2 regions of the Paenibacillus sp. FSL R7-0048 genome follow, and region 1 is predicted to be linked to the other one. Evidence: a T-box and tRNA genes for the amino acid it is inferred to sense, from the RefSeq annotation. Region 1 holds a T-box; the other holds one or more tRNA genes.

Region 1 (3,404 bases):
TTTTCTGTCCTTGTAACTCATTCATTAATTCTTCCATGGTCATTGGTTTTTGTCTTCTCAAATTACCACTCCTAATTTTCTGTTATAGTTGTAGAATATCATGTTAATCCATAAATTACACGAATCCTAAGCTTACCATAATTTTGACGATTTCACCTTTCAAATTTCACTTAATATGCAAATAGTCGGCCTCTATACTTAAAATACAACAAAAAACCTTCCTTATTCATAAGGAAGGCTTATTATTATTAGGACAATTTCACCAGGCTGTAGTTTTTCTTACCCTTACGGATAATGATAAAACGTCCGCCGATGGCTTCGCTGGCTGTAACTTCAAATGCTACATCGCTAACTTTTTCACCGTTCATGGAAATTGCGCCTTTGGTGATGTCTTCACGCGCTTGACGTTTGGATGGCTCAATTCCTAGATCTACCAGCCACTCCACAATATTTTTGGACTCCAATGTCGTTTCGTAGGTCGGCATTTCCTTGAAGCCTTGCTCGATCTCGTCAGCGGTCAGAGATTTAATATCTCCACTGAACAGAGCGGCAGTAATACGTTTAGCCTGCTCCAGCAATTCCTCACCATGCACGAATCTGGTCATTTCTTCAGCCAGTGTTATTTGCGCTTCACGTTTATGCGGTTCGGTCTGCACCTTTTCTGCAAGTGCATCAATTTGTTCTTTAGAGAGGAATGTAAAGTACTTCAGGTATTTCACAACATCACGGTCATCTGTATTCGCCCAGAACTGGTAGAATTCAAAAGCTGTCGTTTTGTTCGGATCCAGCCAAATGGCTCCGCCAGCTGTTTTACCGAATTTTGTACCATCGGCTTTCAGCATAAGCGGGATGGTAAGTCCGAATGCTACCGCCTCAGAACCTTCTTTTTTACGAATCAGATCTAAGCCACTTGTGATGTTCCCCCATTGGTCTGAACCACCGATTTGCAGCTGCACATCTTCATGCTGGAACAGGTGCAGGTAGTCCAGGGATTGCAGGATTTGGTAGGAGAATTCCGTAAAGGAAATTCCGCTGTCCAATCTGCTCGCTACAACATCCTTGGCAAGCATCGAATTGATGCTGAAGTTTTTACCATAGTCACGCAAAAATTCGATAACATTGATTTTATGCGTCCAATCGTAGTTGTTCACCATGCGGATTTGATTGTCGCCATCAGTCACGAACAGTTTTTTCATCTGTGCTGTAAGTGCGTCAACGTTGGCTTGGATTTGCTCCAGCGTTTGCAAAGAGCGTTCGGATTGACGTCCACTTGGATCACCAATCGTTCCCGTAGCCCCACCAATAAGAATCACCGGACGATGTCCTGCCAGTTGAAATCTTTTGAGCACCATGAATGGAATCAAGTGGCCAATATGCATACTGTCACCTGTTGGATCTACACCGCAGTACAGGGATACCGATTTTTGATTGGTCAGTTCTCTAAGCCCTTCGGCATCTGTTTGTTGATTGATGGCATCGCGCCATTCTAGTTCGTCGATAATATTCATTGCCTTACACCCCTCAAAATTAGTAGTTATCCTATAAATGAAACATCAGTCCGCCAAGCGGAAACGGTTCGCCCTCCTGATTAGGACGGGACCGTTTCAGCGAGAAATATAAGGAGCATTGATGAAGCGAACCCTATAAATCCTTATATTTAAAAACAAAAAAATCGTCCCCTTGTCTATTGTAGACATAGGGACGATTGAATAACCGTGTTACCACCCAGATTGCACCCATGAAACGCTTATGCTCAAGCATACCATTGATACCACTCTTGACGAGATATCGTTCGCCATTCCGCTCGGTATTACCCGAGATACTCCAAAGTGTAATTCGCAAGCTTAGTGTGTACCGGGTTTCATCAACCCCCGGCTTTCTGAAACAGGGACTAAGTTACTACTGGGCTCCTTCAACGTATATCGTATATAAGATTACAGCCAGTATAGTGAAATAATTCTTTTATGTCAACTATCTTCAGGAGAGAATGCCGTCACACACTTCTACTGTAAAGCGCTACTAGGCATTTCCACTTTTTTTCTGATACAATTACGAAAAAAGAGGTGAACGAATCCGCATGTTAGATCCTATCGATAACCATATTTTGATGCGGCTGGCCCAAAACAGCAGAATTTCCTATACTGATCTAGCTAAAGAAGTCAGTTTATCAAGTGTCGCGGTGAAAGATCGTATTGATCGGCTAGTCAATCAAGGGATTATTGAACAGTTCTCGATTGTCATCAGTGCTGAAAAGCTAGGAAAGAAAATCTCCGCCTACCTGGAACTTGAAGTAGAACCTGCTCATTTAAATCATATCGTCGATGTATTAAAGGAAAACGAACGCGTAGCTGTATTATACGAAATGACGGGACCATGTATTCTGCATATTCACATCTTGGTAGAGAATCTTGAAGAGATGGAACGGTTTATGCATGAATCAATCTACTGTCTGGATGGACTGGTACGTGTAGAAAACCAAATCTTATTAAAACGCCACAAAAATCAGGACGGATTGAATATATAAGAAAAAGAACCGCCTATAAAAACGGTTCTTTTCTCATATGGATTTTTTTAGGATTATCGAATAATTGCTATTACGTCCTACTCTGTCTTAGCCAGCTTAGCTTTATAAAAGTTCACGAAATATTCGCTGACCACGATCTTCCCGTTCACAACACTTATTGGGGCTGCAAGCTTCACTGTCTCTCCGTTGTAAATCCCCGTTGTCGCTCCAACCTTCATCTCCAGAACATTGCCATTGTAGCTTAGCGTAACTGTCTTAGTGGCTGGCTGCCAGCCAACCTTTGCTCCAAAGTTCTCAAAGCTGCTCCGTAAAACCACGGGCTTGCGCTCGAAATCGCCGAATTGACCTTTATCAATTAAGGCGTGTACGCCCCAGTTTCCATCCACCACTTGTGTAATTCCAAAATCAGCTGACACAGACATCAGAGAGTACGCTTCATCTTCGCTCAATTCCATTCCAGCCATTAAAAAATCTTTTGTTTTACGAGCGGCATCCTTCATCGCTTTGTCGATGGACGAGTTTTTGAAGATATCCGTCTGAGCACTAGCCCCCAGCTCCTCCAAATAATTGGCGTAGCTGAATCCATGCACAACCCACTCGTTCTCATTTTCAAGTAATGGGAAGTTTAAACCTTTCAGCTTGTTGTTAAGCGATGCTTTTTTATGAAGAATGACTTGTATATCCCCAGTGACCGATGTCTCGATCGCAGTTCCGTTAATCTCCGAATCACCTTGACCGGCATGCGGGTCACCGATCGACAGAAGTGCACCAGCTACGGATACTGGATAATACATCGTTGCACCTTCGGTAATCCGCCAATCATCTACGTTACCGCCGTTGTAAGAAGGTGGAACGGAGTCAACAACATCCGCTTCTTTCG
Region 2 (3,404 bases), 4.0 Mb from region 1:
GAAATTTTAATACCTGTGAAGATGCAGGTTACCCGCGACAAGACGGAAAGACCCCATGGAGCTTTACTGCAGCTTGATATTGAATTTGGGTACGATCTGTACAGGATAGGTGGGAGCCGTAGAAATCGGAGCGCAAGCTTCGGTGGAGGCGCCGTTGGGATACCACCCTGATCGTATCTAGGTTCTAACCTAGTGCCCTTACCGGGTACGGGGACCGTGTCAGGCGGGCAGTTTGACTGGGGCGGTCGCCTCCTAAAGAGTAACGGAGGCGTTCCAAGGTTCCCTCAGAATGGTTGGAAATCATTCGCAGAGTGCAAAGGCATAAGGGAGCTTGACTGCGAGACCTACAAGTCGAGCAGGGACGAAAGTCGGACTTAGTGATCCGGTGGTACCGCATGGAAGGGCCATCGCTCAACGGATAAAAGCTACCCTGGGGATAACAGGCTTATCTCCCCCAAGAGTCCACATCGACGGGGAGGTTTGGCACCTCGATGTCGGCTCATCGCATCCTGGGGCTGAAGTAGGTCCCAAGGGTTGGGCTGTTCGCCCATTAAAGCGGTACGCGAGCTGGGTTCAGAACGTCGTGAGACAGTTCGGTCCCTATCTGTCGTGGGCGCAGGAAATTTGAGAGGAGCTGTCCTTAGTACGAGAGGACCGGGATGGACGTACCGCTGGTGCACCAGTTGTTCCGCCAGGAGCATGGCTGGGTAGCTACGTACGGACGGGATAAGCGCTGAAAGCATCTAAGCGTGAAGCCCCCCTCAAGATGAGATTTCCCAATTAGTAAGACCCCTTGAAGACGACGAGGTAGATAGGTTGGAGGTGGAAGTGCAGCAATGCATGGAGCTGACCAATACTAATCGGTCGAGGGCTTATCCTATACTTAAAATGCAGATTTGTTTCGGATTCAGTTTTCAGGGAGTCAAATTCCTGTTTGGATTGCTGTGGTACTGATATCGTTTGGAGAGATACCCAAGTGGCTATAAGGGGACCCTCTGCTAAGGGGTTAGACTGCGTAAGCGGTGCGTGGGTTCGAATCCCACTCTCTCCGCCATTTTCAATCCATAGCAATACTAATTATTGTGGCGGTGTAGCTCAGCTGGCTAGAGCGTACGGTTCATACCCGTGAGGTCGGGGGTTCGATCCCCTTCGCCGCTACCATAATACCTGGAGGCTTAGCTCAGCTGGGAGAGCATCTGCCTTACAAGCAGAGGGTCGGGGGTTCGATCCCCTCAGCCTCCACCATTTTCATCTTTTTAGAATTGCTTTTACACCGTGCCGGTGTAGCTCAACTGGTAGAGCAACTGACTTGTAATCAGTAGGTTGGGGGTTCAAGTCCTCTCGCCGGCACCATTTTTAATTAATGCGGAACCGTGGTGTAGTTGGCCTAACATGCCTGCCTGTCACGCAGGAGACCGCGGGTTCGAATCCCGTCGGTTCCGCCATTTTTTCCACAAAATGAGTGGGAAGTGTAAGACTTTTCCGCTTAATTGTCATGTAATCTTATGGCTCGGTAGCTCAGTCGGTAGAGCAGAGGACTGAAAATCCTCGTGTCGGCGGTTCGATTCCGTCCCGAGCCACCTTTTTTGGGGGATTAGCGAAGTGGCCAAACGCATCAGACTGTAAATCTGCTCACGTACGTGTTCGGTGGTTCGAATCCATCATCCCCCACCATTTATGAGCCATTAGCTCAGTTGGTAGAGCACCTGACTTTTAATCAGGGTGTCGAAGGTTCGAGTCCTTCATGGCTCATCCCAAACAGAAAGTCATCACCTTAGGGTGGTGGCTTTTTTTGTGTTTTTATGTCGTATTATAGTAGCGCGCTGCTGTAGTGATTAACATAATATTAGAGAATATGCTAAAATAGGCGAAAAGAGCAAAAGTGGTGGAGTATGGTGACTATGGATAGCGAAACATTGCGAAAAAAGTTAGAGCAGCTCACCGGAAAGAAAACCGGAATCAAGCAGTTAGGGAGGCAACATTCAGCTTCTCTTTTTAGCCTGGGATTGGAAGCACAAGAACAGCCGGTAATCCATGAAGGTCATCTTTGGGCACCATTATATGAGACTGATGGACGTGTAACCGCTGTCTGGGTGGAATTGGATGGACTTAACTCTTTGGAAATTCAATTAGTGAATTATGCAGTTCGAAACTTTGCAATTGCACTAAAAGCTACTGGGGTTAGAGAAGAAGGGGAAGCGGAGGCTCGGCAGCTGGGAACCTGGTTGAACACCGAACTGGAGCAAGAGAAAAATGACTCTGAGATACCCGATGAGATGGCTCTAAAGGGACGTTTATTCGGAGATATGGTTCCATTCCTACTTAGCAGTGAGAATGCACATAGCCCGCAGATCACTTATCGTTCCTTAATGAAGCTGTTGCGCAGCTATTTTGAGAATGAAATTCTGCTTATACCTCTTCAAGAAAAAGAATGGTTAATATTGGCCCGGAAGGAACTACTCACGGGCGGGGATGATAAGGATGAGGAAGAAGAGAGTGTAGATGAAATTCTGGCTCAGACCAGCATGGGCTTGCACGAACTGATAGCCAGCGAATGGGTAGGTGTATTCCATTTGGCTGTAGCTCCGGCTATCGTTCCTGTTAAGGGATTGACGGGATCCGTGGCCTTGCTGAGGGAGACTATTGTACTCGGACGAATTTTCCAAGTGGGTGAATATATTCATTTACCTTGGGAGCTGCATTTGGAACGTCTGGTTAACAGCATTCCTGATGCACGGCGTAAACAGTTACTTGGACAGATTGGCGACTATTCTACCGTACTATCGGATAAAGAGATGCTGATGACCCTGGAGACGTTTTTTGAGATGGATTGTAATGTAAGTGAAACAGCCAAGAAGCTATATATTCATCGCAACACGCTTTTATACCGTCTGGACAAGATAAAACAGGAGACGGGTGCCGATGTGCGTAGCTTTGGGGACGCTGCTATTGTGAAGCTTACTATGCTTTTGTATAAAGTGACGAAAAGGAAATAGGTTTTTTGTGAACGTTACAAATAGCCACCGTGTCCCGTCTAGGGTAATATAAATGTACAAGGAAAAAAGAATTTTTCAATTAATCAATAATTAACTCGAGGGGGAAATACAATGGCAGGCGTACGTTTAGAGCATATTTTCAAAAAATACCCGGGTTCAGATAAAGCAACAGTAATGGATATCAATCTTGATATTAAAGATAAGGAATTTCTAGTATTGGTTGGACCATCCGGTTGCGGTAAATCCACAACTTTGCGTATGATCGCTGGTCTGGAAGAAATCTCCGAAGGTAAAATGTACATTGGCGATCGTGTAGTCAACGACGTTGCACCTAAAGACCGCGATATCGCGATGGTATTCCAATCCTACGCCCTGTATCCGCATATGAGCGTATACCAAAACATGGCT

Evidence for each region. A T-box is a leader RNA that pairs with one kind of tRNA and senses whether it is charged. The one in region 1 lies ahead of tyrS (tyrosine--tRNA ligase), so its partner is inferred to be a tRNA-Tyr.
Region 2: it encodes a tRNA-Tyr, which carries the amino acid that the T-box ahead of tyrS (tyrosine--tRNA ligase) is inferred to sense. The anticodon was not compared.

The regions. Positions count from the first base shown of each region.
Region 1 is NZ_JBBORF010000001.1:4,192,908-4,196,311, forward strand. Features, by position in the region: gene NSQ91_RS18665 (hypothetical protein) at 1-43, opposite strand, end outside; gene tyrS (tyrosine--tRNA ligase) at 249-1,508, opposite strand; T-box leader at 1,695-1,925, opposite strand; gene NSQ91_RS18675 (Lrp/AsnC family transcriptional regulator) at 2,078-2,524, shown strand; gene NSQ91_RS18680 (acetamidase/formamidase family protein) at 2,602-3,404, opposite strand, start outside.
Region 2 is NZ_JBBORF010000001.1:144,501-147,904, forward strand. Features, by position in the region: rRNA gene NSQ91_RS00685 (23S ribosomal RNA) at 1-880, shown strand, start outside; tRNA gene NSQ91_RS00690 (tRNA-Ser) at 963-1,054, shown strand; tRNA gene NSQ91_RS00695 (tRNA-Met) at 1,085-1,161, shown strand; tRNA gene NSQ91_RS00700 (tRNA-Val) at 1,170-1,245, shown strand; tRNA gene NSQ91_RS00705 (tRNA-Thr) at 1,278-1,353, shown strand; tRNA gene NSQ91_RS00710 (tRNA-Asp) at 1,368-1,445, shown strand; tRNA gene NSQ91_RS00715 (tRNA-Phe) at 1,508-1,580, shown strand; tRNA gene NSQ91_RS00720 (tRNA-Tyr) at 1,589-1,674, shown strand; tRNA gene NSQ91_RS00725 (tRNA-Lys) at 1,680-1,752, shown strand; gene NSQ91_RS00730 (PucR family transcriptional regulator) at 1,902-2,996, shown strand; gene NSQ91_RS00735 (ABC transporter ATP-binding protein) at 3,108-3,404, shown strand, end outside.